Regions from separate parts of the Enterobacter chinensis genome, predicted to be linked through region 3. Evidence: predicted binding sites of a transcription regulator. Region 3 holds the regulator's gene; each other region holds the start of a gene.
What was found. Region 3 encodes sigma-54, which starts transcription at its own class of promoters, with help from an activator protein. Its sites were predicted from a motif close to GTTGGCACANNTTTCGCTNT; they were not measured.

Region 1 (10,031 bases), 470 kb from region 3:
CGGATTCGGCAATCAGCCCCAGGCCACGCCATTCGCTGTCGCCTTCGACGCTAAACACGTCGGCTATCGCCTGCTGTGCCCGTTCATTTCCCGCATCCGGTACCACGCGGCGATACTGGTTTTCCACTGCACTCAGGGCCGCTATTTTCTGCTCAACCAGCATGGTGACACCTTGCAGTAGATCAAGTGGTTCGAAACCAGCGACCACTAACGGACGATTGTACTGTTCAGCGATAAAACCGTAGGCATCTGTGCCAATCACCATGCTGACATGCCCCGGTGCCAGAAAGGCATCAATTCCGTTTTCCGGCTCTTCCAGCAGGCTGCGCAGCGTGGGGATGAGCGTAATGTGCTGGCAGAAAAAGAAAAAGTTATCGACGCTGCGCGCTTTCGCCTGCTGCAGCGTGATGGCGGTGGCGGGCATGGTGGTTTCAAACCCCAGGCCAAAAAATACCACCTTGCGCGCAGGGTTATCTGCTGCCAGCGTCAGGGCATCCATCGGCGAATAGACGATCCGGATGTCTGCCCCGCGCGCTTTTGCCTGCAGCAGCGAGCCATTTTTCCCCGGCACGCGCATCGCGTCGCCAAAGGTGCAGAAAATGACGTCGGGCTGGCTGGCAATCTCAATACAGCTGTCGATGCGCCCCATCGGCAGAACGCAGACCGGGCAGCCGGGGCCGTGGATAAACTCGATGTTGTCCGGCAGCAGCTGGTCGAGGCCAAATTTGAAAATGGCGTGCGTGTGCCCGCCGCACACCTCCATGATCCGCAGCGGGTTTTCCGCCGTGTACTCCAGCAGCGCTGCGCGCGTTTTCAGATGCCCGATAAGCTGTAACACCTGCTCGGGCGCGCGGTACTCATCAACGTAACGCATATGCTACCGCTCCTCGCCGTACAGCAGCGCGCCCACGTCCGGCTCCACATCGAACATATTCTGTAGCGCATCCAGCGTGTCGCGGGCTTCTGCTTCGTTAATCACGCTCATGGCAAACCCCACATGCACTAACACCCACTGGCCGAGACGCGAAGCGCCGCTTTCATCGGTGCTGCCCACCAGCGTCAGGTCAACGTCGCGCAGGATGCCGCAGACCTCGACTTTGGCCTGGTTACCGTCGATGGAGTGAATCTGTCCCGGTACGCCTATGCACATCGTTCGTTCTCCAGCCAGTGTAGCCAGCTGTCCATGCCGTCGCCGCGCGTGGCGGAGACCAGCAGGATCTCAATCTCCGGATTCACCTCGCGGGCGTAGGCCAGACACTTATCCACGTCGAAATTCAGGTACGGCAGCAGGTCGACTTTGTTCAGCAGCATGATGGACGCGGCGGCAAACATATGCGGGTACTTCAGCGGCTTGTCTTCGCCTTCGGTCACCGAAAGCACCGCGACTTTATGCCGTTCACCCAGGTCGAAGCTCGCCGGGCAGACCAGGTTACCGACGTTTTCAATAAACAGGATGCCGTTATCCGCCAGCGGCAGACGCGGGGCGGCGTCGGCAATCATCTGCGCATCCAGGTGGCAGCCTTTGCCGGTGTTGACCTGAATCGCCGGGGTGCCGGTTTCGCGAATGCGCGCCGCGTCGTTAACGGTTTGCTGGTCGCCTTCTATCACCGCGCAGGAGACGCGTTCGTTCAGGCGTTTGAGCGTTTCCGTGAGCAGCGTGGTTTTGCCGGAGCCGGGGCTGGAGACCAGGTTCAGCACCAGCTGATTGCGGGTGGCAAAGCGGGCGCGGTTGCGGGCGGCGATCTGGTTATTTTTGTCCAGCACGTTGATTTCCACCTCCAGCATCTGGCGCTGGCTGATGCCCGGCGCGTGGGTACCCGCTTCGCCGTGGCCGTAGTGGAGATCGCCCGCAGCGGACTGTTGCACAGAGAAAGTGATACCGGTCAGTGCCGCAGAAGGACGTGGTGCAGGTGAAAAGGGCGCGGAGCGAAACGCGGAATGGGGGTGATGTTCATCCCCTTCTATATACAGGTTGCCTTCGGCGCAACCGCAAGTACTACACATACTTTACTCCTTCTCGATTTCGAGGCGTTGGATCTGCATGCCGTCATCCGCCACGATGCGCAGCCCGGTACTCTGGCACCGCGGACAGCGCTGAACCTTCGATGACAGCAGGGTGACGTACTGCTGGCACTGTTCGCACCAGCACTCCGCCTGCTGCTCTTCAATATGCAGTTCGCAACCTTCCGCCAGCGTGCCGCGGCACACCAGCTCAAAACAGAAATTCAGGGCGCTGGTCTCGACGCAGGAAAACGCCCCGACCTTCAGCCAGACGCCGGTGACGCGTTTCGCGTGGTTTTGCACTGCCTGCTGTTCGATAAGCTCCAGAGCCCGCTGGCAGAGGGTGATTTCGTGCATGACGCCTCCTCAATGAATTGCCCCGGTAATGCAATAACAGTGCCAGCTTGATTTTTGTTAAGGCGTGACGATGTCAACGCTGTCGAAATGACACGTCGACACCGCAGCGTTGACAGCGGTTTTGTAATTAAATCTATTTAAAATCAGAAGCATAAAAACTGGCATGGAATCTGCTTAACAGCCGCTATCTCCATTAAACGGAAACCTTCTATGACTATTTGGGAAATCAGCGAAAAAGCGGATTACATCGCGCAGCGTCATCAGCAGTTACAGGATCAGTGGCACCTCTACTGCAACTCTCTGGTTCAGGGCATCACCCTCTCGAAAGCGCGTCTGCACCACGCGATGAGCTGCGCGGCGCAGGGCGACATGCGCTTTGTCCTCTTCGGCCATTTCATCATCAACGTTACCCTGGCGGATAACTTCAACAGCCACACTATTGAGTATCTCCTCGAGACAAAAGACGGTGAAAAACAGTGTATTGCGAAGGCGCAGCTGATGGCCGATGGCATGGTGGACGGCCACGTCAGCAACCGCGATCGCCAGCAGGTGCTGGAGCACTATCTGGAAAAAATCGCGCCGGTTTATAACGGCCTGTACGCCGCCGTTGAGCACGATCTCCCGGTCAACCTGAAGCAGCTGATGGATGGAAATGCCTCAGCGAACGTGGCCTGACCCATGCGTGTCGAGAAGTGTCGACTAGACAGTTTTTCGTCAAAAATGACTATCACCAGAGGATGACCCGGTGAACCGTTTTGTAATTGCTGACTCGACGGTCTGCATTGGCTGTCGAACCTGTGAGGCGGCGTGTTCGGAAACGCATCGCCTGCATGGGCTGCAGTCCATGCCGCGCCTGCACGTCATGCGTGATGAAAAAGAGTCTGCCCCGCAGCTCTGCCATCACTGTGAAGATGCCCCCTGTGCGGGCGTCTGTCCTGTCAATGCCATCACCCGCGTTGATGGCGCTGTCCAGCTGAACGAAAGCCTGTGCGTAAGCTGCAAGCTGTGCGGCATTGCCTGCCCGTTCGGCGCGATTGAATTTTCCGGCAGCCGCCCGCTGCATATTCCGGCGAATGCCAACTCGCCAAAAGCCCCGCCCGCGCCGCCGGCGCCTGCACGCGTAAGCACGCTGCTGGACTGGGTGCCTGGGATCCGCGCCGTTGCGGTGAAGTGCGATCTGTGCAGCTTCGATGAGCAGGGACCGGCCTGCGTGCGCACCTGCCCAACCAAAGCATTGATTCTGGTTAACATTCGCGACATCGCGCGTACCAGCAAGCGTAAACGCGAGCTGACCATCAACAGTGATTTTGGCGACCTTTCTCTGCTACAGACGCTTAACGAGGGGGCGAAATGAACGCGGCGATGATGATTACCAGCGCGGTTGCCTATTTTGCTGCCGCCGCTGTTCTGGCGCAGCTCTTCTCTTTCCATAAAGCCCTCAGCGGCTGGATCGCCGGGATCGGCGGGGCGGTAGGTAGCCTGATGACGCTGGCAGCAGGCGGTGTTGTTCTGCTCGGCGGGCAATCCGTTGACGCACTAATGCCGCTGATTCGCCACACCATTGAGATCACGCCGTTGAACGCCATCTGGCTGGTGACGTTTGGCCTGTGCGGGCTGTTTATCAGCCTGTTCAATATTGACTGGCACCGCCACCCGCACGCTAAAGCCAACGGCCTGCTGGTCAACCTTTTAATGGCGACGGCGGTCTGCACCGTTATCGCCAGCAACCTCGGCGCGCTGGTGGTGATGGCGGAGATCATGGCGCTCTGCGCCGTGTTCCTGACGGGCTGCAGCGCCTCCGGCAAACTGTGGTTTGCGCTGGGACGCCTCGGGACGCTGCTGCTGGCGCTGGCCTGCTGGCTGGTGTGGCAACGCTTCGGCACGCTGGACTTCGCTGCGCTCAATGGCCATCCGCTGGGGAATGATGTCTGGCTGCTGAGCGTGATCGGCTTTGGCCTGCTCGCCGGAATCATCCCGCTGCACGGCTGGGTGCCGCAGGCGCATGCAAATGCCTCCGCGCCCGCCGCCGCGCTGTTTTCTGTGGTGGTCATGAAAGTGGGTCTGTTCGGGATTCTGGCGATTACGCTGACCGGCGGACAACCGCCGCTGTGGTGGGGCGTCGTGCTGCTGGTCGCCGGAATGATTACCGCGTTCGTCGGCGGCCTGTACGCGCTGATGGAGCACAATATCCAGCGTCTTCTGGCGTATCACACGCTGGAAAATATCGGCATCATTCTGCTCGGTATTGGCGCGGGCGTGACCGGGCTGGCGCTGAATCAACCAGCGCTGATTGCCGCCGGTTTTATCGGCGGTCTCTATCACCTCGTCAACCACAGCCTGTTTAAAAGCACCCTGTTCCTGGGCGCGGGAAGCGTCTGGTTCCGCACCGGCCATCGGGATATTGAAAAGCTCGGCGGGATTGGCAAAAAGATGCCGGTGATTTCACTGGCGATGCTGGTCGGGCTGATGGCGATGGCCGCGCTGCCGCCGCTGAACGGTTTTGCCGGGGAGTGGGTGATCTATCAGTCCTTCTTCGCGCTCGGCCAGAGCGACGCGTTTATCGCCCGTCTGCTGGGGCCGCTGCTGGCGGTCGGGCTGGCGATTACCGGGGCGCTGGCGGTGATGTGTATGGCGAAAGTCTACGGCGTCACTTTCCTCGGCGCGCCGCGCACCCGCGAAGCTGAAAATGCCTGCTGTGCACCGGTGTTGATGGGTGTGAGCGTGGTTGCGCTGGCGCTGTGCTGCATCGCGGGCGGCGTGGCTGCACCGTGGCTGCTGCCGCTGCTGGGAAGCGCTATTCCGCTGCCGCTGACCGTCGCGAATACCACCGTCTCTCAGCCCACGATCGCGCTGCTGCTGATTGGCGCACCGCTGCTGCCGCTCATCCTGATGCTGTTCTTCAAACGCGACCGACTTACCTCCCGCTCGCGCGGTGCGGCGTGGGCCTGCGGCTACGAGCATGAACAGTCGATGGTCATCACCGCCCACGGTTTCGCCATGCCGGTGAAAGAGAACTTTGCCGCCGTGCTGAAGCTGCGCCACTGGCTGAACCCGGTGGCGTGGGTGCCGGGATGGCAGAGCGCCGCCGCGCCTGCGCTGTTCCGCCGTCTGGCGGTCATCGAGCTGGCGGTGCTGGTAGTGATTGTGTTTTCACGAGGAGCCTGACATGAGTCTGTTACTGGCAATACTTCAGGCGCTGGTGCTTTTCGCCGTTGCGCCGCTGCTCTCCGGGGTGAGCCGCGTGGCGCGTGCCCGGATGCACAACCGTCGCGGGCCTGGCGTGCTTCAGGAGTACCGCGATCTCTTCAAACTGCTTTCTCGTCAGAGCGTGGCTCCGGACGCCGCCGGCTGGGTCTTCCGCCTGACGCCGTTTGTGATGGTGGGCGTGATGCTGACCATCGCCACAGCGCTGCCGGTGGTGACGGTGGGCTCGCCGCTGCCGGCGCTCGGGGATCTGATTACGCTGATTTACCTCTTCGCCATTGCCCGCTTCTTCTTTGCTATTGCGGGCCTGGACACCGGGAGCCCGTTTACCGGTATCGGTGCCAGCCGCGAGGCGATGCTGGGCGTGCTGGTTGAGCCGATCCTGCTGCTGGGGCTGTGGGTTGCCGCGCAGGTCGCGGGCTCAACCCATATCAGCTTTATCACCCACACCGTTTACCACTGGCCGGTTGCCCGCTCCATTCCGCTGGTGCTGGCGCTGTGCGCCTGCGCGTTCGCCACGTTTATCGAGATGGGCAAACTGCCGTTCGACCTTGCGGAAGCCGAGCAGGAATTACAGGAAGGACCGTTGACCGAGTACAGCGGCTACGGCTTTGCGGTACTGAAGTGGGGCATCAGCCTCAAACAGCTGGTGGTGCTGCAGATGTTTGTCGGCGTCTTTTTCCCGTGGGGGCAGATGACGCACTTCTCCGCTGGCGGTCTGGTGCTGGCCGTGTTGGTTGCCGTCCTTAAGCTGCTGGTTGGCGTGCTGGTGATTGCCCTGTTTGAAAACAGCATGGCGCGCCTGCGTTTTGTGGAAACGTCGCGCATCACCTGGGCCGGTTTTGGTTTTGCATTTTTAGCGTTCGTCTCCTTGCTGGTGGCGTGATTAAAGAGAGTTTTTATGTCTGAAGAAAAGAAAGGTCAGCAGTATCTCGCCGCGTTGCATCAGGCTTTCCCCGGCGTGGTGCTGGAGGAGTCCTGGCAAACCAAAGACCAGATAACCGTCACCGTAAAGGTGAACTATCTGCCGGAAGTGGTGGAGTTTCTCTACTACCAGCAGGGCGGCTGGCTGTCGGTGCTGTTCGGTAACGACGAGCGCCAGCTGTGCGGCAATTACGCCGTGTACTACGTGATGTCGATGGAGCAGGGCGAGAAGTGCTGGCTCACCGTGCGCGTCGAAGTCGATCCGAATAAGCCGGAATACCCGTCCGTCACGCCGCGCGTGCCCGCCGCCGTCTGGGGCGAACGCGAAGTGCGCGACATGTACGGCCTGGTGCCTGTCGGCCTGCCGGACGAGCGCCGTCTGGTGCTGCCGGACGACTGGCCGGATGAACTCTACCCGCTGCGCAAAGACAGCATGGACTACCGTCAGCGCCCGGCACCGACCACCGACAGCGAAACCTACGAATTCATTAACGAGCTGGGCAGCAAGAAGAACAACGTGGTGCCGATTGGCCCGCTGCACGTCACCTCCGACGAACCGGGCCACTTCCGCCTGTTCGTTGACGGCGAAAACATTATCGACGCCGACTACCGCCTGTTCTACGTCCATCGCGGCATGGAAAAGCTGGCGGAAACCCGCATGGGCTACAACGAAGTCACGTTTCTTTCCGATCGCGTGTGCGGCATCTGCGGCTTCGCCCACAGTACCGCCTACACCACCTCGGTGGAGAACGGCATGGGGATTGTGGTGCCGGAACGCGCGCAGATGATCCGCGCCATTCTGCTGGAGGTGGAGCGCCTGCACTCGCACCTGCTGAACCTCGGCCTGGCCTGCCACTTTGTGGGCTTTGATTCCGGGTTTATGCAGTTCTTCCGCGTGCGCGAAGCGTCGATGAAGATGGCGGAGATCCTCACCGGGGCGCGTAAAACTTACGGCCTGAACCTGATCGGCGGGATCCGCCGCGACCTGCTGAAAGACGACATGATCCAGACCCGTCAGCTTGCCCAGCAGATGCGCCGCGACGTGCAGGAGCTGGTGGACATGCTGCTCAGCACGCCAAACATCGAGCAGCGCACCGTAGGCATCGGCCGTCTTGACCCGCAAATCGCCCGCGACTTCAGCAATGTCGGCCCGATGGTGCGCGCCAGCGGCCACGCCCGCGATACCCGCGCCGATCACCCGTTTGTCGGCTACGGCCTGCTGCCGATGACCGTGCACAGCGAGCAGGGTTGCGACGTCATCTCTCGCCTGAAGGTGCGCATCAACGAGGTGTTCACCGCGCTGAATATGATCGACTTCGGTCTGGACAACCTGCCGGGCGGCCCGCTGATGGTGGAGGGCTTCACCTACATTCCGAACCGCTTCGCTCTCGGCTTTGCCGAAGCGCCGCGCGGGGACGATATCCACTGGAGCATGACCGGTGACAACCAGAAACTCTACCGCTGGCGCTGCCGTGCGGCCACTTACGCCAACTGGCCAACCCTGCGCTATATGCTGCGCGGCAACACCGTTTCTGACGCCCCGCTGATCATCGGCAGCCTTGACCCGTGCTACTCCTGCACCGACCGCATGACCGTCGTGGACGTTCGCAAGAAGAAAAGCCAGGTGGTGCCGTACAAAGAGCTTGAGCGCTACAGCATCGAGCGTAAGAACTCGCCGCTGAAATAAGGACTCGCCATGTTTACCTTTATCAAAAAAGTGATCAAAACCGGCACGCCCACCAGCCGCTATCCGCTGGAGCCGATGCCGGTCGATAAAAACTTTCGCGGCAAGCCGGAGCACAACCCGCAGCAGTGCATCGGCTGTGCGGCCTGCGTCAACGCCTGTCCGTCGAATGCGCTGACGGTGGAAACGGATCTCAAAACCGGCGAGCTGGCCTGGCAGTTTAACCTCGGGCGCTGCATCTTCTGCGGCCGCTGCGAAGAGGTCTGCCCGACGGTCGCCATTCGCCTGTCTCAGGAGTACGAGCTGGCGGTGTGGAAAAAAGAGGATTTCCTCCAGCAGTCGCGCTTTGACCTGTGCAACTGCCGCATCTGCCGGCGTCCGTTCGCGGTGCAAAAAGAGATCGACTATGCCATCGCCCTGCTGCAGCACAACGGTGACGCCCGCGCGGAACACCATCGTGAAAGCTTCGAAACCTGTCCGGAGTGCAAGCGTCAGAAGTGCCTGCTGCCGTCCGACCGTATTGATATCACCCGCCATATGAGAGAGGCCAGCTGATGGAAAACCTACTGGGCCCGCGCGACGCCAACGGCATTCCGGTGCCGATGACGGTGGACGAATCCATCGCCAGCATGAAGGCGTCGCTGCTGAAAAAAATCAAACGCTCGGCCTACGTCTACCGCGTGGACTGCGGCGGTTGCAACGGCTGCGAGATTGAGATCTTCGCCACGCTGTCGCCGCTGTTTGACGCCGAGCGCTTCGGCATCAAAGTGGTGCCGTCACCGCGTCATGCCGACATCCTGCTGTTCACCGGGGCGATGACCCGCGCCATGCGCTCGCCGGCGCTGCGGGCCTGGCAGTCCGCACCCGACCCGAAAATCTGCATCTCCTACGGCGCCTGCGGCAACAGCGGCGGCATCTTCCACGACCTTTACTGCGTCTGGGGCGGCACCGACAAAATTGTGCCAGTGGATGTCTACATTCCGGGCTGTCCGCCGACGCCTGCCGCGACGCTGTATGGCTTTGCCATGGCGCTCGGCCTGCTGGAGCAGAAAATCCACGCCCGCGAGCCGGGCGAGCTGGATAACCAGCCTGCGGCCATCCTGCACCCGGACATGGTGCAGCCGCTGCGGGTGAAAGTGGACCGCACGGCGCGCAGGCTGGCAGGTTATCGCTATGGCCGCCAGATTGCCGACGATTATCTGCGCCTGCTGAGCCAGGGCGAGCATCAGGTGGCGCGCTGGCTGGAGGCGGAAAACGATCCGCGTCTCAATGAGATTGTGGCGAACCTGAACAGCGTAGTGGATGAGGCGCGTATCCGATGAGTGAAACGGTGGTGTTCAGCCAGCTGAGCCGTAAGTTTATTGATGAGAACGATGCCACGCCGGATGCGGCGCAGCAGGTGGTCTATTACAGCCTGGCGATTGGGCATCACCTCGGGGTGATTGACTGCCTGGAGGCGGCGCTGAGCTGCCCGTGGCCTGAGTACCTGGCGTGGATTGCCACGCTGGAGGAGGGCAGTACGGCGCGGCGCAAAATGGAGGGCGTGCCGAAATACGGCGAGATCGTTATCGACGCCAACCACATTGCCATGCTCGCCAACGCCTTTGACGCGGCGCTGAGCAGGCAAACCCCCGAGCAGCAGGCGTGGAGCAAAACGCTGCTCGGCATGCTGCATGATATTCATCAGGAGAGCGCCATCTACCTGATGGTGAGGAGATTACGTGACTGACGTTTTACTGTGCGTGGGCAACAGCATGATGGGCGACGACGGCGCGGGCCCGCTGCTCGCAGAGATGTGCGCCGCGAACCCGCAGGGCAGCTGGGTAGTGATTGACGGCGGCAGCGCGCCGGAAAACGACGT
Region 2 (10,031 bases), on a different contig from region 3:
ACAAGCCTTTGGATGCGTAACGTCGGCGGCCATACGCGGTTTAAAGACGGCAGTGGCCAGTTAAAAACCACAGCCAATCGCTATGTACTCCAGATGGGAGGAGATGTGGCGCAATGGAGTTCCGACGGACTGGATCGCTGGCATCTTGGCCTGATGGCCGGCTATGGCAACAGCCAGAGCCGGAGCGTTTCCAGCCTGACCGGATACCACTCGCGTGGCGAAGTTAATGGCTATAGCGTAGGCCTGTATGGAACCTGGTACGCAAACGAAGCGGATAAAAGCGGTACCTACGTTGATAGCTGGATGCTGTATAACTGGTTCGATAACAAGGTGATGGGGCAGGATCAGGCCACTGAGAATTATCGCTCAAGTGGGGTGACCGCCTCTGTCGAAGCGGGATATAGCTTCAAGGTGGGCGAAAGCGAGCGTGACAGCTACTGGCTCCAGCCAAAAGCGCAGGTGGTGTGGATGGACGTGCAGGCTGACGACCATCGCGAACGCAACGGCACGCGGGTGAAAGACGAAACCCAAGGAAACCTGATGACACGTCTCGGCGTGAAGGCCTACATCAGCGGGCATAACGCGATTGACGACGGTAAATCCCGTACCTTCCAGCCGTTTATTGAGGCGAACTGGATCCACAATACTCAGACCACGCGCATCCGCATGGATGATGTCAGCAACGAGATGCGCGGTACGCGCAATATCGGTGAACTTAAAACGGGTGTGGAGGGACAAATTACGCCGCAACTGAGCGTCTGGGGCAACGTGGCTCAGCAGGTAGGTGATAAAGGCTTCAGCGATACGCAGGGAATGCTGGGGGTGAAATACAGCTTCAAATAACAACAAAAAAGCCGCTGATTTCTCAGCGGCTTTTTTTAATACGAATTAACCGTATTAGTCTTCTTTCGGACCGCGCATCGCACGTTTACGATCGTTTTCGGTCAGGTGACGTTTACGGATACGAATTGACTGTGGAGTCACTTCTACCAGTTCGTCATCATCGATGAATTCCAGAGCCTGCTCCAGAGTCATCTTGATCGGTGGAACCAGAACCGTTGCTTCGTCAGTACCGGACGCACGCATGTTGGTCAGTTTCTTACCGGTCAGGCAGTTTACGGTCAGGTCGTTAGAACGACTGTGAATACCGATGATCTGGCCTTCATACACTTCAGCACCGTGACCCAGGAACAGCTTACCGCGATCCTGCAGACCGAACAGCGCAAACGCAACCGCTTTACCCTGACCGTTGGAGATCAGCACGCCGTTGTTACGCTGGCCCACTTCGCCCGGACGAACGTCGTCGTAGTGGCTGAAGGTGGAGTACAGCAGACCGGTACCGGAGGTCATGGTCATGAACTCTGAACGGAAGCCGATCAGACCACGGCTTGGGATCACGTAGTCGAGACGTACGCGGCCTTTGCCGTCTGGATTCATGTTTTTCAGGTCACCTTTACGCTCACCCAGTGCCTGCATCACAGAACCCTGGTGCTGCTCTTCAACGTCCAGCGTTACGTTTTCGAATGGCTCTTGTTTACGGCCATCGATCTCGCGGAAGATTACTTTCGGACGGGAAACCGCCATTTCGAAACCTTCACGACGCATGTTCTCAATCAGAACAGACAGGTGCAGCTCACCACGACCAGAAACACGGAATGCGTCTGCATCCGGAGTTTCTTCAACGCGCAGCGCAACGTTGTGCACCAACTCTTTGTTCAGGCGGTCAAGGATCTGACGAGAGGTAACGAACTTACCTTCTTTACCACAGAACGGAGAGGTGTTGACGTTGAAGAACATGGTTACGGTTGGTTCATCAACGGACAGGGCTGGCAGCGCTTCGACGTTCTGCGGATCGCAGATGGTGTCGGAGATGTTCAGCTCACCCAGACCGGTGATAGCGATGATATCGCCCGCTTCCGCAACGTCACTCTCGATACGCTCAAGGCCCAGGTGAGTCAGCACTTTACCCACTTTACCGTTACGGGTTTTGCCTTCGCTATCGATGATAGTGACCTGCTGGTTAGGCTTCACTTTACCGCGCTTGATACGACCAATGCCGATTACACCAACATAGTTGTTGTAATCGAGCTGAGAGATCTGCATCTGCAGGGTACCGTCGAGATCGACGTTTGGCGCAGGAACACGGTCAACAATCGCCTGGTACAGCGGGGTCATGTCTTCGGCCATGTCTTCGTGGTCCAGACCTGCGATACCGTTCAGCGCAGAAGCGTAAACGATAGGGAAGTCCAGCTGCTCGTCAGTCGCGTCGAGGTTAACGAACAGGTCGAATACCTGGTCCACAACCCAGTCAGGACGCGCGCCAGGACGGTCAACTTTGTTAATAACAACGATTGGCTTCAGACCATGGGCAAATGCTTTTTTGGTCACGAAGCGCGTCTGTGGCATTGGGCCATCCATTGCGTCAACGACCAGCAGAACGGAGTCTACCATGGACATTACACGTTCAACTTCACCACCGAAGTCGGCGTGCCCTGGGGTATCAACGATGTTGATACGGTAGTCATTCCATTTAATCGCGGTGTTTTTCGCGAGGATGGTAATCCCACGCTCTTTCTCCAAATCGTTGGAGTCCATCACGCGTTCTTGGGTTTCGGCACGAGCATCAAACGTACCGGATTGCTGCAGCAGCTTATCAACCAGGGTAGTTTTACCATGGTCAACGTGCGCGATGATGGCGATGTTACGCAAATTTTCGATCACAACTTTGCCTCAGGCATTTAGAAATAGCGCGTTATTGTACACGGATTAATCGCACTACAAAACAGGATCACAAACATCCCCCGCAAACAAGTATTGCAGAGATGCTTTGTGATCGCTTTCACGGAGCGGTAAAAGGGCACTTTAACGTAAATTGCACCAATATGGTGCTCAATGTTCACATTGAAGCACTATATTGGTGCAACAAATCCATTGTGGTGCAGCCCTTTTGCACTATGGTGCGCATGATAACGCCTTTTGGGGGTGTTTTAAAAGTTGGCACAGATTTCGCTTTATAAAAAATACATGGCAACAGCCAGTACAAACAGAAATTGAAGACCTCGTTACCACGACGACAATGACCAATCTGGAGAGTTAAGTATGTCCGCTGAACACGTTTTGACGATGCTGAACGAACATGAAGTGAAGTTTGTTGATCTGCGCTTCACCGATACCAAAGGTAAAGAACAGCACGTCACAATCCCTGCTCATCAGGTGAACGCCGAATTCTTTGAAGAAGGCAAAATGTTTGACGGCTCCTCCATTGGTGGCTGGAAAGGCATTAACGAATCTGACATGGTTCTGATGCCAGATGCGACCACTGCGCTCATTGACCCGTTCTTCGAAGAACCAACCCTGATCATCCGTTGCGACATCCTCGAGCCAGGCACCCTGCAGGGCTACGACCGCGACCCACGTTCTATCGCGAAACGCGCTGAAGAGTACCTGCGTTCTACCGGCATCGCAGACACCGTTCTGTTCGGGCCAGAGCCAGAGTTCTTCCTGTTTGACGACATCCGTTTCGGCGCTTCAATTTCTGGTTCCCACGTGGCTATCGATGACATCGAAGGCGCATGGAACTCTTCCACCAAATACGAAGGTGGTAACAAAGGTCACCGTCCTGGCGTGAAAGGCGGTTACTTCCCGGTTCCTCCGGTCGATTCTTCACAGGACATCCGTTCTACCATGTGTCTGATCATGGAAGAGATGGGCCTGGTTGTTGAAGCACATCACCACGAAGTGGCGACTGCTGGCCAGAACGAAATCGCTACCCGCTTCAACACTATGACCAAAAAAGCGGATGAGATTCAGATCTACAAATACGTTGTGCACAACGTTGCGCACCGTTTCGGTAAAACCGCGACCTTCATGCCAAAACCAATGTTTGGCGACAACGGTTCCGGTATGCACTGCCACATGTCTCTGTCCAAGAACGGTACCAACCTGTTCTCTGGCGACAAGTATGCCGGTCTGTCTGAGCAGGCGCTGCACTACATCGGTGGTGTTATCAAACACGCTAAAGCGATCAACGCCCTGGCGAACCCAACCACTAACTCCTACAAGCGTCTGGTCCCGGGCTACGAAGCGCCAGTGATGCTGGCCTACTCTGCACGTAACCGTTCTGCTTCTATCCGTATCCCGGTTGTTGCGTCTCCGAAAGCGCGTCGTATCGAAGTACGCTTCCCGGATCCAGCGGCTAACCCATACCTGTGCTTCGCAGCACTGCTGATGGCGGGTCTGGACGGTATCAAGAACAAGATCCACCCAGGCGAAGCGATGGACAAAAACCTGTATGACCTGCCGCCAGAAGAAGCGAAAGAGATCCCACAGGTTGCTGGCTCTCTGGAAGAAGCCCTGCAGGCGCTGGACGCAGACCGTGAGTTCCTGACTGCCGGTGGCGTGTTCACTGATGAAGCGATCGACGCTTACATCGCTCTGCGTATTGAAGAGAACGACCGTGTGCGTATGACTCCACACCCGGTTGAGTTCGAGCTGTACTACAGCGTTTAATAAAGTTGTTTTACCCGGCGTGACAAGCGCCGGGAGTAGTTGCCGTGGAAACTTTTAGCCCATCTCCGGATGGGCTTTTTTCTCCACCAACAATCTGATCTCACGCGCTTTTTACGCCGAAAACGCTATACTGCACTAAATTAGTGCAAACAACTCCAGGAGACTGCTGAATGGCAACTGGCACGCTGCCCGATGCTGGGCAGATCCTCAATTCTTTGATTAACAGCATCTTGCTGGTCGATGACGAGCTGGCCGTTCATTACGCCAACCCGGCGGCGCAGCAATTGCTTGCCCAAAGCGCACGTAAACTGTTCGGCACCCCGCTTCCGGAATTACTGAGCTATTTTTCGCTGAATATTGGCCTGATGCAGGAAAGTTTGCAGGCTGGTCAGGGGTTCACGGATAACGAAGTGACGCTGGTTATCGACGGGCGCTCGCATATCCTGTCGCTGACCGCGCAACGTCTTCCCGAAGGCATGATCCTGCTTGAAATGGCGCCGATGGATAATCAGCGTCGACTGAGTCAGGAGCAGCTTCAGCATGCGCAGCAAATTGCTGCCCGAGACCTGGTGCGTGGTCTGGCGCATGAAATCAAAAATCCGTTGGGTGGGTTACGCGGCGCAGCGCAGCTTCTGACCAAGGCGCTGCCCGACCCTGCGCTTGCGGAGTACACCAACGTCATCATTGAGCAGGCGGACCGACTGCGTAATCTGGTTGACCGTCTTCTCGGGCCGCAGCAGCCGGGAATGCATGTCACAGAAAGCATTCATAAAGTGGCTGAACGGGTGGTGAAGCTTGTCTCGATGGAGTTGCCGGAGAACGTCACGCTGGTACGTGATTACGACCCAAGCCTGCCGGAACTGGCGCATGACCCGGATCAGATTGAGCAGGTCCTGTTGAACATTGTGCGCAACGCGCTGCAGGCGCTGGGGCCGGAAGGGGGCGAGATTATTTTACGTACCCGCACCGCCTTCCAGCTCACGTTACACGGCGTGCGCTATCGACTGGCGGCCCGAATCGACGTCGAGGATAACGGGCCCGGTATTCCATCGCATCTGCAGGACACCCTGTTCTATCCGATGGTAAGCGGTCGCGAAGGCGGGACCGGCCTGGGCTTATCCATTGCCCGCAGTTTGATCGATCAACACTCTGGAAAAATTGAATTTACCAGTTGGCCGGGACATACCGAGTTTTCGGTTTTCCTGCCGATTAAAAAATAAAGGTGACGTTTATGCAACGAGGGATAGTCTGGGTAGTCGATGACGATAGCTCCATCCGTTGGGTGCTTGAACGCGCGCTCACAGGGGCAGGATTAAGCTGCACGACGTTTGAGAGCGGCAGCGAAGTGCTCGACGCACTCACCACCAAAACGCCGGACGTTCTGCTTTCGGATATTCGCATGCCGGGCATGGACGGGCTTGCGCTTTTAAAGCAGATCAAACAACGCCACCCTATGCTTCCGGTCATCATAATGACGGCACACTCCGATCTGGATGCCGCAGTGAGCGCCTATCAGCAAGGGGCGTTCGATTACCTGCCCAAACCGTTTGATATCGACGAAGCGGTGGCGCTGGTTGAGCGCGCGATTAGCCATTATCAGGAGCAGCAACAGCCGCGCCACGCGCCCGATTTTGGGCCAACGACTGACATAATCGGCGAAGCGCCGGCGATGCAGGATGTGTTTCGCATTATTGGCCGGTTATCCCGTTCGTCCATCAGCGTATTGATTAACGGTGAATCGGGAACCGGTAAAGAGCTAGTGGCACATGCATTGCACCGCCACAGCCCGCGGGCAAAAGCACCGTTTATCGCCCTGAATATGGCAGCAATCCCGAAGGATTTGATTGAGTCCGAACTGTTTGGCCATGAAAAAGGGGCGTTTACCGGCGCAAATACCATTCGCCAGGGGCGTTTCGAACAGGCTGATGGCGGCACGCTATTCCTGGATGAGATCGGCGATATGCCGCTGGATGTCCAGACCCGCCTGCTGCGCGTACTGGCCGATGGGCAGTTTTATCGCGTGGGCGGCTATGCACCGGTGAAGGTGGATGTGCGCATTATCGCCGCAACCCATCAGAACCTGGAGCAACGCGTGCAGGAGGGAAAATTCCGTGAGGATTTATTCCATCGCCTGAACGTCATTCGCGTTCATCTGCCACCGCTGCGTGAACGTCGTGAAGATATCCCCCGCCTGGCGCGTCATTTTCTGCAGGTGGCCGCCCGGGAACTGGGTGTGGAAGCCAAGCAACTTCACCCGGAAACCGATGCCGCCCTCACCCGCCTTGCGTGGCCGGGCAACGTGCGTCAGCTGGAAAATACCTGCCGCTGGTTAACCGTGATGGCTGCCGGGCAGGAAGTGCTGATTCAGGATTTACCGGCTGAGCTGTTTGAAGCGACCGCGCCTGAAAGCAGTACTGGTCACGCGCTGCCGGACAGCTGGGCGACGCTGCTGGCACAGTGGGCCGACCGCGCGCTGCGTTCCGGTCATCAAAACTTGTTGTCTGAAGCTCAGCCAGAGATGGAGCGTACGCTGTTAACTACCGCGCTTCGTCATACGCAGGGTCATAAGCAGGAGGCCGCTCGCCTGTTGGGATGGGGACGTAATACTCTGACGCGCAAGCTTAAAGAGTTGGGAATGGAGTGATCTTACGCCGCTGTGTAAAGGTTATTAATTGAGCGCAAATTGCCGTTATTTTGCGCTTTACTGTTCCGTTGAGTTTTGTATGATCGTGCCCGGAAATTGGGGGTGAACATCATGCTGGAAACATTAGTGAATATGCTCTCTAGCGGAGCCGCTGAAAGCCACACGCCACAAACAGCCGTTGCGGCTATGTTGTGTGCGGCGCTGGTTGGGCTGTTTAGCTAGCGGGGTTGAATGTAAAAGCCGGGTGGCGACTTCGCCTTACCCGGCCTACGTTTCGTGCTGTTGGCAATGCGGCTTAAATCACCCGCGAGAACTGCTGCAAACGCGCTTTCTGACGCAAATACGCGTCGAAGCACATGCAGATATTACGGATCAACAGACGCCCTTTCGGCGTGACCTCAACCCCACTCTCCGATACATCCACCAGCCCGTCTTTCGCCAGCGGTGCCAGGAGCTTCAGGTCTTCAGCGAAATAATCGCTGAAGTGCAGACCCCACTGCGACTCAACGTCGCTGAAATCGAGACGGAAGTTGCAGATAAGCGCCTTAATCACATCACGACGGATGCAGTCGTCACGCGTTAACGCAATGCCGCGCCATAGCGCGTTGCCCGTATCATCAACCTGCTGGTAGTACAGCTTCAGCTCTTTCTGGTTCTGCGCGTAACAGTCGCCAATCATGCTGATGGCAGAGACCCCCATCCCCAGTAAATCGGTATCGCCCTGGGTCGTGTAACCCTGGAAGTTACGGTGCAATACCCCTTCACGCTGGGCAATCGCCAGTTCGTCATCCGGACGGGCAAAGTGATCCATACCGATAAACTGATAACCGGTCTCGGTCAGCGAAGTAATAGTTTCCTGCAGGATATCCAGCTTCTGTTGAGCAGAAGGCAGATCGGCATCTTTGATTTTACGCTGAGCGGCAAAGAGCGTCGGCAAATGCGCATAGTTAAAGACGCTCAGGCGATCAGGGTTTAGTTCGGCCACGCGTTTCAGCGTGAAGGCGAAGCTTTCCGGCGTCTGCTTTGGCAGGCCGTAAATCAGGTCAATATTGGTCGATGTAAAACCGATCTCACGCGCGTGGTTGAGTAAAGCAAAGATAAATTCTTCATCCTGCTCGCGGTTCACCAGGCGCTGGACCTCTTTGTTGAAGTCCTGCACGCCCATACTCAGACGATTGAAGCCTTCGGCGCGTAAATGATCCAGCACATCCAGCTCAATTTCACGCGGATCGACCTCGATCGAGATTTCAGCATCATCGTTAAAATCGAAGTGGCTTCGTAAAAGCGTCATCAAACGGCTGATCTGCGCTTTATTCAGATAGGTTGGCGTGCCGCCACCCCAGTGAAGCTGGCTGACGTGACGGCCAGCAAACAGCGGCGCGCGATGCACAATTTCTTGCTCGAGCGCATCAAGATATTGGTCGGCCTTGTGCTGCTGACGGGTAACGATTTTATTGCAGCCGCAGAAATAGCAGAGCTTGTGGCAGAACGGAATATGGACATAGAGAGACAGCGGACGCTCAGGATAGCGCGCGACAGCCTGCTGAAAATCATCCTCACCGAAGGCATCGGAGAACTCCAGCGCAGTGGGGTATGACGTATAACGCGGCCCGGAATAGTTATATTTCTGGATTAGGGCCAAATCCCAGTCGATAGATGGTACAGACATGCTCACTCCTTCCGTTGGTGTCGCGTTCGTATACGGCGGCCCGTTCTGACCCCATTGCGGGCCATCACCCGGGTGCGCAGCCACTTCTGTCGCCGCGACAACCGCCGTAGTTTAACGAATAACCACACCAGATAACATATAACCGGAAGGGTTATAAGCAGGACTATCGTGCCTGCCGGGTGCAAATGTTAGTTTCCACCCTTCAGAAGACGCATCATATCTTCCTGCTTTTCGTCTTCTTCTTCATCTTCGTCATCGTCGTATGACAGGCCCAGCTTCTGCATCAGTTCATCGATGCGATCCAGTTTGGCATCAACCCATGACTGCTCTTCGGCGGTCAGGGTTTCACCCGCTTCAAGACGTTCCAGCAGCGCATCCAGGCGCTCATCGTTCTCCAGCAAATCCAGCTCAGCCTGCGGTGAAAGCATAGGTTTCTCGCTCTTTGGTTTGTGCTGCTTAGTGACCGGGGTGTCTGTCACGCCCAGTGGAATGGGAGTTTTACTGCCGATACGAGGATCTTTCTGCTGTTTGCCTTTTGCAGAAGTGCCCGCTGCACCAACGCCGCTGGCACGGCTACCCGCAGCATGACCGCGATGTTTTTTATCGCGTTTACGATCGCGCGCTTCCTGGTTCAATTCTTCGCGCGTTTTGCGGCGTGCTTTTGCAGGGCGTTTCGCGCCTGCAGCGGAGGTTGGTTTTTTCATAATGTTTTATCTTTAAGTCGTTTTCTTCAGTATAGAATTGCGGCGAAATCTAGCAGAAAGCAAGCAAAGAAAAAAGGCGACAGAGCAATCTGTCGCCTTTTTTCCTGACTCACAACCCTTAGCGGGTCAGACATTCCATGTTTGCCAACAACAAACCCTGTTTATCCCTTGGCTAATACCGTCCGTGATACGGTTCCATTTCCTGTTTAAACGCCTCCAGGCGCTGGTCATCCTGACAATCCTGCGTCTTCGCCTCCTGGCGCTCCTGACCCTAATCCTTAAGTCGATATCCTGTTGGCTTCCTCGCCCTGACGCACACTTTACCTTGTTCCGTTAAACTAACAAGCAACGAAACGGTACTAAAAGGAATTTTCAGACAATTACCCGGAAATAAGCTTATGATTTAAAACAGTTTGGCTTTTTTAACGCCTGCGAATTCTCTGAAATCTCTCATAGCTTCTCTGGCCGATCTCTCACACCGGTTAGGGCTTTCGCCTACAGGTCA
Region 3 (10,031 bases):
GAAAAGGCGCCGCCTGAAAAATTTAGGCCGCACGCAGATAAGATAGCAAATCTTAAATGGTTTGTTACATGAATCAGTGAAATGTGTGAAGCATAGCGTTTTAATCAAAATTATTAATGTGCTTCAGCAAGTTGCAGAAAAGGATCGTCATGATGAAAAAGATTGGTGTCGTGCTGAGCGGATGCGGTGTTTACGATGGTTCTGAGATACATGAAGCCGTCATCACGCTGCTGGCTTTGGCAAAACAGGGAGCAGAGGTTATTTGTTTTGCGCCAGACAAAAATCAGGCGGATGTAATTAATCATCTGACCGGTGAGCCGATGGCGGAAACCCGTAATGTACTGATTGAAGCCGCGCGTATTGCGCGAGGTGATATCCATCCTCTTATTCAGGCAGACGCCGCTGAGCTTGATGCGTTAATTGTGCCGGGTGGGTTTGGCGCTGCTAAAAATCTCAGCACCTTTGCCGCGCAGGGTGCGGAGTGTCAGATCGATCCTCATCTAAAAACGTTGTCGCAGGCCATGCACGCGGCGGGAAAACCGCTGGGCTTTATCTGCATCGCCCCGGCCATGCTGCCCAAAATTTTTGATTTCCCGCTGCGCCTGACTATCGGGACGGATATTGATACCGCAGAAATCGTCGAGGAAATGGGGGGCGAACACGTCCCGTGCCCGGTAGATGATATTGTGGTTGATGAAGATAACAAAATTGTCACCACGCCTGCCTATATGCTGGCGCAGAATATTGCAGAGGCCGCCTCAGGTATTGAAAAGCTGGTGGCTCGCGTGCTGGTGCTCACTGAATGAGACGTCAATTTGGCGCAGGCGCATGGGTGAAGCGTATTCTCTTGCGCATCGTTCTTGTGCTGGCGGTATTCTGGGGAGGCGGGCTGGCTTTATTCAGCATTATGCCGGTTCCGTTCTCTGCCGTTATGGTTGAGCGCCAGCTCGGCGCGTGGCTCACCGGCGATTTCAGCTATGTGGCCCACTCAGACTGGGTGAGCATGGACGCGATCTCACCGTTCATGGGGCTGGCGGTCATCGCGGCGGAGGATCAGAAATTCCCGGAGCACTGGGGGTTCGACGTTGCGGCCATTGAAAAGGCACTTGCCCATAACGAACGCCACGAAAACCGCGTGCGAGGCGCGTCAACGCTGTCACAACAGACGGCCAAAAACCTGTTTCTGTGGGATGGGCGAAGCTGGGTGCGAAAAGGGCTGGAAGCGGGGCTGACCCTGGGGATGGAAACAGTCTGGAGCAAAAAGCGCATCCTGACCGTCTATCTCAACGTCGCTGAATTTGGTGACGGCATATTTGGTGTGGAAGCTGCCGCACAGCGTTATTTTAATAAACCGGCCAGCCGTCTGAGTATGTCAGAAGCGGCACTCCTGGCGGCTGTTTTACCTAATCCCATCCGCTTTAAAGCCAGTGCCCCATCAGGGTACGTGCGAAGCCGACAGGCGTGGATCATGCGCCAGATGCGTCAGTTGGGAGGGGAAGGGTTTATGGAGCGCAATAAATTAATGTAGGGCGGGTAAGCGTAGCGCCACCCGCTGAATAGCAGACCTTAATCTTCGTCGAACCCTGCGTTAAACAAGGCAATCACCGCCGCCAGCGCTTCCTCTTCCTGAGGGCCGGTGGCTTCTACTTCAATCTGGCGCCCTTTGGCGGAATCCAGCATCAGCAGCGCGATCACGCTGTTTGCTTCCGCTTCGGTACCTTCGTCATTCCGCAGCAGAACCTCAGCATCGAAACCCTGCATCAGCTCAAACAGTTTCATCGCCGGGCGTGCATGCATGCCCAGCTTGTTGGTGATCTCAACGGTTTGTTTTACGGTCATGTTTTACGTTTTTCCAGCGTGCGATGACGGGACTGAACGTTCTTCCCGCGCGAGCGGAAATAGTCGGCCAGCTGTTCGGCGATGTAAACCGAACGATGTTTACCGCCGGTACAGCCAATCGCCACCGTCAGGTAGCTGCGATTGTTTGTCTCCAGCATTGGTAACCATAGCTCAAGGTAGCTTCGCGTCTGGTAGATAAAATTGTGAACTTCTGTGTGCCTGTCGAGGAAGGCCGCGACGGGCTTATCCAGACCGGTCATTGGACGCAGTTTCGGATCCCAGTGCGGGTTCGGCAGGAAGCGCACATCGAAAACATAATCCGCATCAATCGGGATACCGTGCTTAAATCCAAAGGATTCGAACACCATCGTCAGTTCGCGCTCGCGCTTGCCCAACAGCCGGGTACGCAGCATTTCCGCCAGCTCGTGAACGGACATCTCCGAGGTGTCGACAATCAGGTCGGCACGAGAGCGCAGCGGCTCCAGCAGATCGCTCTCTTCATCGATAGCGCTCTCCAGAGAGAGGTTCTTACTGGAAAGCGGGTGCAGACGACGGGTATCGCTGTATCGGCGGATCAGGGTATTACGGTCTGCATCAAGGAACAGCAGCTGAGGCGAAAACGCCTCAGGCAGGTTACTCATCGCCTGCTCAAAAATTTCTGGCGATTCAGGCATATTACGAACGTCGATACTGACGGCGGCAGAGGTTTGTCTTTCCGCAAGCGTCCGAGCCAGGTCGGGCAATAACACGACCGGCAGGTTATCTACGCAGTAAAAACCCATGTCTTCCAGCGCGCGCAGAGCAACGGATTTCCCCGACCCTGAACGGCCACTGACAATCATCAGCACCATGTTCCGTTTCTCCTCAGGACAACAGATGTGAAGGCCATCTCCTGGTTATGCATCATCCTGATTGCCTTCTGCTTCAGTGATAATTTGATAGAGCTCTTCATCACTTTGGGCCGAGCGCAGTCGGCGGCAAATGGTTTTATCGGCCAGACGTTTTGCGACCAGCGACAGCGTATGCAGATGGGTTTTCGTTTGGTCGGCAGGAACCAGCAGCGCGAAGAGGAGATCGACGGGCTGGTTATCAATGGCATCGAAGGCGATAGGTGTTTCAAGCTGCACAAACACACCGACGGCGCGCAGGGTATCCTCTTCCAGTTTGCCGTGCGGGATCGCGATGCCGTTGCCGATACCGGTACTGCCCATTTTTTCACGGGTCAGGATCGCTTCGAACACCACCTGCGGCGGCAGGCCCAGCTGTTTTGCAGCCAGTTCACTGATGATCTCCAGCGCACGTTTTTTGCTCTGGCAGTGAACAGCACTGCGGGTACATTCCTGGTTAAGGACATTGCTCAGTTGAAGAGCGGAATCGTTGTTCATCATAATTTCACCTAAGCGCTAACTGTACAAATGGCCTGTTGTGTTTCACAACAGGCCGTCCTGCACCCGTTAACTGCCCGGACAATTAGTGTTGTTTCAGTTTATCTTTATGTTTATTGAGCTGTCGCGCAAGCTTATCAATCAAGCCGTCGATAGCAGCGTACATGTCCTGCCCTTCCGCACTGGCATGGAGTTCGCCCCCGTTAACATGCAGGGTGGCATCCGAGATATGAGTCACTTTCTCCACTTTCAACACAATATAGACCTGATTGATCCTTTCGAAATACTGCTCGAGTTTCGCAAACTTCGTGTTCACAAAGTCGCGTAAAGCCTCAGTAATTTCGACGTTTTGTCCAGTGATGTTGAGCTGCATAGTGTCTTCCTTATCGGTTGTGTCAGACCAGCTGTTTACGCTGGTTGGACGGCGGAATGGATAAAGACTCTCGATACTTCGCAACAGTACGACGTGCCACCATAATACCCTGATCGGACAGCATGGTGGTTAACTTACTGTCACTCAGTGGCTTCGCGGGGTTCTCCGCGGCGATCAACTTCTTCACCAGGGCACGAATCGCCGTTGACGACGCTTCGCCGCCGCCCTCGGTATTAACGTGGCTGGAGAAGAAATACTTAAGCTCAAAAATACCGCGCGGACTGTGCAGATACTTCTGCGTGGTTACACGGGAAATGGTTGATTCATGCATCTCGACGGCCTGGGCGATATCCGCCAGCACCATCGGTTTCATATACTCTTCGCCCTGCTCAAAGAAAGCCTGCTGCTGTTCGACAATGCAGCGGCTGACGCGTAGCAGCGTATCATTTCGGCTCTCCAGACTTTTGATCAACCATCGCGCTTCCTGCAAATTGCTACGAATATATTGATTGTCGGAGTCGTTACGCACGCTGGTGCACATGGAGGCATACTGCTGGTTGATTTGCAGGCGAGGGATGCTGTCAGAGTTCAGTTCAACGACCCATCGGTCATTGTGTTTTCTGACCAGCACATCCGGGATCACGTACTCGGGTTCGCTGGTCTGGATCGACTGACCGGGGCGCGGATCGAGCGACTGAATCAGATTCACCGCTTCTTTCAGCACGTCTTCTTTCAGGCGCGTGACGCGCATCAGGCTGCGGAAATCATGGTTAGCCAACAGATCCAGATGATCGCTAATGATGACGCGCGCCTCATCGAGCCATGGCGTCTCTTTGCTGAACTGAGAAAGCTGGATCAGCAGGCAGTCGCGCAGATCTTTTGCGGCCACGCCTACCGGATCGAAACGCTGGATGCGCTTCAGAACAGCTTCTACTTCCTCAAGCTCAATCTCTTCGTCGCCCATGCTTTCGAGGATATCGTCCAGCGTGACGGTTAAATAGCCCGTGTCATCCACGGCATCGACAATGGACGTGGCAATCGCACGATCGGTGTCGGAGAAGGGGGTCAGCTCCACCTGCCACATCAGGTAATCCTGAAGCGACTGGGTGGTTTCTCCCTGATAGACCGGTAGCTCATCGTCCTGGTAGTCTGCACGCGTACCGGAAGGGGTTCCGGCGGTGTAGATTTCGTCCCAACTGGCATCCAGCGGAAGCTCGTCCGGCATCTCTTTTTGTTCGAGTGCATCCGCGGTGTCGAGCGCTTCTGTATCCTGCGACTGCTGGGTTTCTACCTCGTCATGAAGATCGGTTTGTTCCAGCAGGGGATTACTGTCCAGCGCCTGCTGGAGCTCCTGCTGAAGTTCTAACGTGGACAGTTGCAACAGGCGAATTGCCTGCTGTAACTGCGGCGTCATCGCCAGTTGTTGGCTGAGCCTTAATTGCAAACCTTGCTTCATGTTCAGAGCATTTTTCTCCGGTTCGGCGTTACGTTACCTCTACCCTATCAGAGTCTGAAGTCTTCCCCAAGATAGACGCGCTTAACATGATCGTCTTCGAGGATCTGTTGCGGCGTACCGTGGGCGATCAGATTGCCCTGGCTCACAATATACGCGCGTTCACACACGGCCAGCGTTTCACGCACGTTGTGGTCGGTGATCAGTACGCCAAGCCCGCTGTCACGCAGGTGTTCAATGATTCGTTTAATGTCGATAACGGAGATCGGGTCAACGCCCGCAAACGGTTCATCCAGAAGGATAAATTTCGGGTTTGCGGCCAGCGCACGCGCAATCTCAACGCGGCGACGTTCACCCCCGGAGAGCGCCTGACCGAGGCTGTCACGCAGATGCTCAATGTGGAACTCTTCCATCAGCTCGTTAGCACGATCCTGACGCTGTTCGCTGGTCAGATCGTTACGAATTTGCAGGACCGCCATCAGGTTATCGTAAACGCTAAGACGACGGAAAATGGAAGCTTCCTGCGGCAGATAGCCGATCCCACGGCGCGCGCGCGCGTGCAGCGGCAGAAGACTGATGTCTTCATCGTCAATGACAATGTTGCCGGCATCGCGCGGCACAATGCCAACGACCATGTAGAAGGTTGTGGTTTTACCCGCACCATTAGGGCCAAGCAGGCCCACAATTTCGCCGGAGTTGACGGTCAGACTGACATCTTCTACGACACGGCGGCCCTTATAGGCCTTCGCGAGGTTTTTTGCAGTTAATGTTGCCATAACGAATTAGTTACTCTTCTTCTGTGCCGGGGCCTGGCCTTTGCCTTTGTCCTGCAGCTGCGACGGAACCAGTACGGTGGTGACGCGTTTGCCTTTCTCGCTGGAGGCCTGCATTTTTTGCTCTTTAACCAGATAGGTGATCTGGTCGCCGGTAATGTTGCTGTCCAGCTGTTCCAGATATGCATTCCCGGTCAGGATGACCAGATCTTTCGCCAGCTCATAGTGCATATGCGTGGCGTGGCCTTTCACCGGCTTGCCGTTGTCCTGCATCTGATAGAAGGTCGCCGGATTACCATAGCCATCGATAATCTCTTTGCCCTGCTCGCCACCCGGACGGGTAACGACCACTTTGTCGGCGTTAATTTTAATGGTGCCCTGGGTCATGACGACGTTACCCGTAAAGGTGACGACGTTACCCTGCATATCGAGAGACTGGGTGTCGGACTCGATATGGATCGGCTGGTCGGTATCGCCCGTTACAGCAAGCGCGGGGAGACTGGTTGCCAGCATCGCGCTGGCGATAATTACTTTAAGGCTGAGTTTGTTTGTTTTGAATTTCATAGGAGGTTCTAACCTTTTCAATCAGCTCGGCGTTTTTGCTGCGTAAGTTCCCGCGCATTCTTAAACCGCTGGAATTAAATGTTGTGCCATACAGTGTGACCAGATCCTGCGACGTCACGTCCTGGGTCACCAGGTTGATTTGGGCATTATCCGTCGTAATTTTTCGCAGTTGCGAGTCAGCGGTCAGGGCGTTGACTTCAACGTGACCATACAGATAAAGCATACGGTCATTTGTCAGTTTTGCCCGATCGGACTTAATTGACCACGTTGGCACTTTGTCTTTATCAAACGTGGTCATGACGGGCTGGGTAAACCACGAAATACCGTCATCTGAAAAATATTCAACATGCTGGGCAATCAGGCGATAGTTCAGCGCGCCTTCCGGGCTATAGACCACGGTGTCGCTGTGATCGCTTTTATAGGTTGGATCGTTAGTGTTGATCGCTTCCGTTTGCGTATCGTCGCGATCGGCAAGGTTCACGCCAATCAATACCAGGGCGACAAGCGAAAGCAAAATGATAATCCAACGTCTGGTTTTACTCATATCGATTGCCCTTTGGCCTCATCAAGCTTGCCCTGCGCCAGCAGGAGCAGATCGCAGACTTCACGGACGGCACCACGGCCACCGTTGATGTGGGTAACGTAGTCCGCGCGCGGGATCAGCAGCGGATGCGCATCGGCAACGGCGATACTCAGCCCAACTTCAGCCATCACTGGCCAGTCAATCAGATCGTCTCCGACATAGGCCACGTTTTCCGGCGCGATAGCCAGTTTACCCACTAAATCATTGAATGCCGCCATCTTATCGGATTGACCCTGATACAAATGGGTAATGCCTAAGGTTTCACAGCGGTCTTCTACCAGTTTAGCTTTCCGCCCGGTGATGATAGCAACCTCGATACCCGAGGTAAGCGCGCAGCGGATACCATAGCCGTCGCGAACGTTAAACGCTTTTAGCTCTTCACCGTTATTGCCCATATAAATCAGGCCATCGGAGAGTACCCCATCCACATCCAGGATGAGCAGGCGAATATTTTCCGCCTTTGCCATCATCTGGGTACTGACCGGACCATAACAGGTTGCAAGGGATGCACCCGCATTACTCATTGTCTTATCCTTCATTACACTACGCCTGCGCGCAGCAGATCATGCATATGTACCACACCCAGCAACTGGTCGCCATCGGCAACCATAACGGAGGTGATATGACGGGACTGCATCAGGTTCAGCACATCCACTGCCAATGTCCCCGGACGCACGCGGATACCGCCGGGCGTCATCACATCGGCAATGCCCAGCGTGCGGACATCTACACCCATGTCGAACACGCGGCGCAGGTCGCCATCGGTGAAGATCCCCTGAATTTTCATCAGATCGTCGCACACGACCGTCATACCCAGATTTTTACGGGTGATTTCCAGCAGTGCATCGCGCAGGGAGGCCTCTTTACTGACGTGAGGGATTTCATCCCCGGTGTGCATAATATCGTTAACCCGAAGCAGCAGCTTGCGCCCCAGCGCGCCGCCCGGGTGGGAAAGCGCGAAATCTTCCGGCGTAAAACCGCGGGCTTCCAGCAGCGCCACGGCGAGCGCATCGCCCATGACCAGCGCAGCGGTGGTGCTGGATGTCGGCGCCAGGCCCAGCGGGCAGGCCTCTTTGGGAACTTTAACGCACAGGTGAATATCAGCCGCACGCGCCATGCTACTTTCCGGACGGCTGGTTATGCAAATAAGCGGCACCTGCAGCCGCTTCAGTACCGGGATCAGCGCCAGAATTTCATTAGACTCACCGGAGTTGGACAGCGCGATGACGATATCCTGCGGCGTGACCATTCCCAGGTCCCCGTGCGCGGCTTCCCCCGGGTGTACAAAGAAGGACGAGGTTCCGGTGCTGGCAAACGTCGCCGCCATTTTGCGTCCAATGTGGCCGGACTTACCCATCCCCATCACCACGACTTTGCCGGCACAGTAGAATATCTTCTCACATGCCAGACTAAAATCCTGATTAATGTACTGATCTAACTGCGCCAGACCTTCACGTTCAATCTCCAGAACGTCTTTGCCTGCTTTCTGAAAGTCAAAACCCGGCTGCAATTCTATTTGCGACATAATGCGTTTCCGTTTACCCAGAGAGAAGAGGCGAGAGCCAGTACAGCATCGCCATCCATACGATAAATCCACCCGTCAACAGCGCGCCTGCACCTTTGCCAATCTGTCGTTGCCGCCGCCAGCAGAGCAGGGCAAATATCACGCTGACCAGCAGCATCACGCCGTAATCACGTGAGAACGCCAGGGGATTAAAGGGCCCTGGCGTAATCAGGGCCGGCAGGCCCATCACAATGGCGATATTAAAAATATTGGAGCCGATGATATTACCAATGGCAATGTCATCCTCACCTTTCCGTGCCCCCGCAATGGCCGTGGCCAGCTCCGGCAGGCTGGTGCCGATGGCAATAACCGTCAGGCCAATAGTCAGTTCACTGATGGCGAAATAGTTCGCCAGCACCGTCGCGTTATCCACGACCATGCGCGTTGCCATCGGCATGATGATCAGCGCAACGCCAAGCCAGAGCAGGGCAACAGGCAGCGTACCTTCGCGCGGGAGCTCGGCGACCTGCTCGCGCGTGAGGCTATCCAGACCCTGCTTCTCAGCCAGACGGGCAATTTTAACACTATACAGCAACCAAATAACGGCCAGCGCCAGCAGGAATATGCCGTCACTGAAGCTCAGTATTCCATCATAAAATACGCACCCTGCCAGCAGGCTTACGACTAACATTAGCGGCAATTCACGGCGCAGAACATCAGAATGCACGCGAAATGGATGGAGCAGTGCCGCCAGGCCTAAAATCAATAATATATTGACGATGTTCGAGCCAATCGCGGTGCCTACTGCCAGGTCTAACTGGCCGTGCAGCGATGCCGAGACAGAGACGATGATTTCAGGGAGTGATGTTCCAACACTGACAACGGTCATCCCGATGACGACAGGCGGTACGCCAGTCAGGCGACACAGGATAGATGCAGCAAACACTAAACGGTCAGCACTGTAGACCACCAAAAGTAAACCAATTATTAACAGTGCTGTTGCTAAAAGCATCAAAAGTCCTTTCTTCAGGTATACTCGTCGGTCCATCGCGCGGGAATGGCTGGACTGTATACAGTCGGAGGCGTAACGAATTCCTAATTTTGACTTTATGCGCCGGAAAAGTAAAACAAATGCCAGCTTTCGCTAACCTCTCCAGCCAATATTCTGTAAAAATGTGGGGTTTAGGGCTGATTTAAGCTTCAGGCTTCGTATGAAGTAGGGCAAGAAAGGAACCGTAAATGAGCCAAACGCTGGCGAATATAGTCGATGTCCGTGGGGTGAGTTTTTCTCGCGCCAACAGATTGATATTTGATGATATTTCGTTGACCGTGCCGCGTGGCAAGATCACTGCCATCATGGGGCCGTCCGGGATCGGTAAAACGACCCTGCTGCGCCTTATTGGTGGGCAGATCCCACCCGATAGCGGTGAAATCCTCTTTGATGGCGAAAACATCCCGGAGATGTCACGCTCGCGCCTGTATACTGTTCGCAAACGTATGAGCATGCTCTTTCAGTCAGGGGCCTTGTTCACGGATATGAACGTTTTTGATAACGTG

Region 1: hypA (hydrogenase maturation nickel metallochaperone HypA) is a predicted target of sigma-54. The motif match lies at 2,386-2,405, and genes of this name have one in related genera.
Region 2: glnA (glutamate--ammonia ligase) is a predicted target of sigma-54. The motif match lies at 2,994-3,013, and genes of this name have one in related genera.

The regions. Positions count from the first base shown of each region.
Region 1 covers NZ_JARDVI010000003.1:544,064-554,094, forward strand. The annotation lists gene hypD (hydrogenase formation protein HypD) at 1-874, opposite strand, end outside; gene PYW49_RS11905 (HypC/HybG/HupF family hydrogenase formation chaperone) at 878-1,150, opposite strand; gene hypB (hydrogenase nickel incorporation protein HypB) at 1,141-2,004, opposite strand; gene hypA (hydrogenase maturation nickel metallochaperone HypA) at 2,008-2,358, opposite strand; gene hycA (formate hydrogenlyase regulator HycA) at 2,569-3,033, shown strand; gene PYW49_RS11925 (4Fe-4S dicluster domain-containing protein) at 3,104-3,712, shown strand; gene hycC (formate hydrogenlyase subunit 3) at 3,709-5,523, shown strand; gene PYW49_RS11935 (respiratory chain complex I subunit 1 family protein) at 5,525-6,448, shown strand; gene hycE (formate hydrogenlyase subunit HycE) at 6,464-8,173, shown strand; gene PYW49_RS11945 (formate hydrogenlyase complex iron-sulfur subunit) at 8,183-8,725, shown strand; gene hycG (formate hydrogenlyase subunit HycG) at 8,725-9,492, shown strand; gene PYW49_RS11955 (formate hydrogenlyase maturation HycH family protein) at 9,489-9,899, shown strand; gene hycI (hydrogenase maturation peptidase HycI) at 9,892-10,031, shown strand, end outside.
Region 2 covers NZ_JARDVI010000010.1:8,464-18,494, reverse strand. The annotation lists gene PYW49_RS22370 (autotransporter outer membrane beta-barrel domain-containing protein) at 1-843, shown strand, start outside; gene typA (ribosome-dependent GTPase TypA) at 898-2,721, opposite strand; gene glnA (glutamate--ammonia ligase) at 3,100-4,509, shown strand; gene glnL (nitrogen regulation protein NR(II)) at 4,680-5,729, shown strand; gene glnG (nitrogen regulation protein NR(I)) at 5,741-7,153, shown strand; gene PYW49_RS22345 (YshB family small membrane protein) at 7,265-7,375, shown strand; gene hemN (oxygen-independent coproporphyrinogen III oxidase) at 7,449-8,822, opposite strand; gene yihI (Der GTPase-activating protein YihI) at 9,011-9,526, opposite strand.
Region 3 covers NZ_JARDVI010000003.1:75,802-85,832, forward strand. The annotation lists gene elbB (isoprenoid biosynthesis glyoxalase ElbB) at 153-806, shown strand; gene mtgA (monofunctional biosynthetic peptidoglycan transglycosylase) at 803-1,528, shown strand; gene npr (PTS phosphocarrier protein NPr) at 1,567-1,839, opposite strand; gene rapZ (RNase adapter RapZ) at 1,836-2,690, opposite strand; gene ptsN (PTS IIA-like nitrogen regulatory protein PtsN) at 2,736-3,227, opposite strand; gene hpf (ribosome hibernation promoting factor) at 3,310-3,597, opposite strand; gene rpoN (RNA polymerase factor sigma-54) at 3,620-5,053, opposite strand; gene lptB (LPS export ABC transporter ATP-binding protein) at 5,101-5,826, opposite strand; gene lptA (lipopolysaccharide ABC transporter substrate-binding protein LptA) at 5,833-6,387, opposite strand; gene lptC (LPS export ABC transporter periplasmic protein LptC) at 6,356-6,931, opposite strand; gene kdsC (3-deoxy-manno-octulosonate-8-phosphatase KdsC) at 6,928-7,494, opposite strand; gene kdsD (arabinose-5-phosphate isomerase KdsD) at 7,509-8,495, opposite strand; gene PYW49_RS09680 (calcium/sodium antiporter) at 8,509-9,486, opposite strand; gene mlaF (phospholipid ABC transporter ATP-binding protein MlaF) at 9,714-10,031, shown strand, end outside.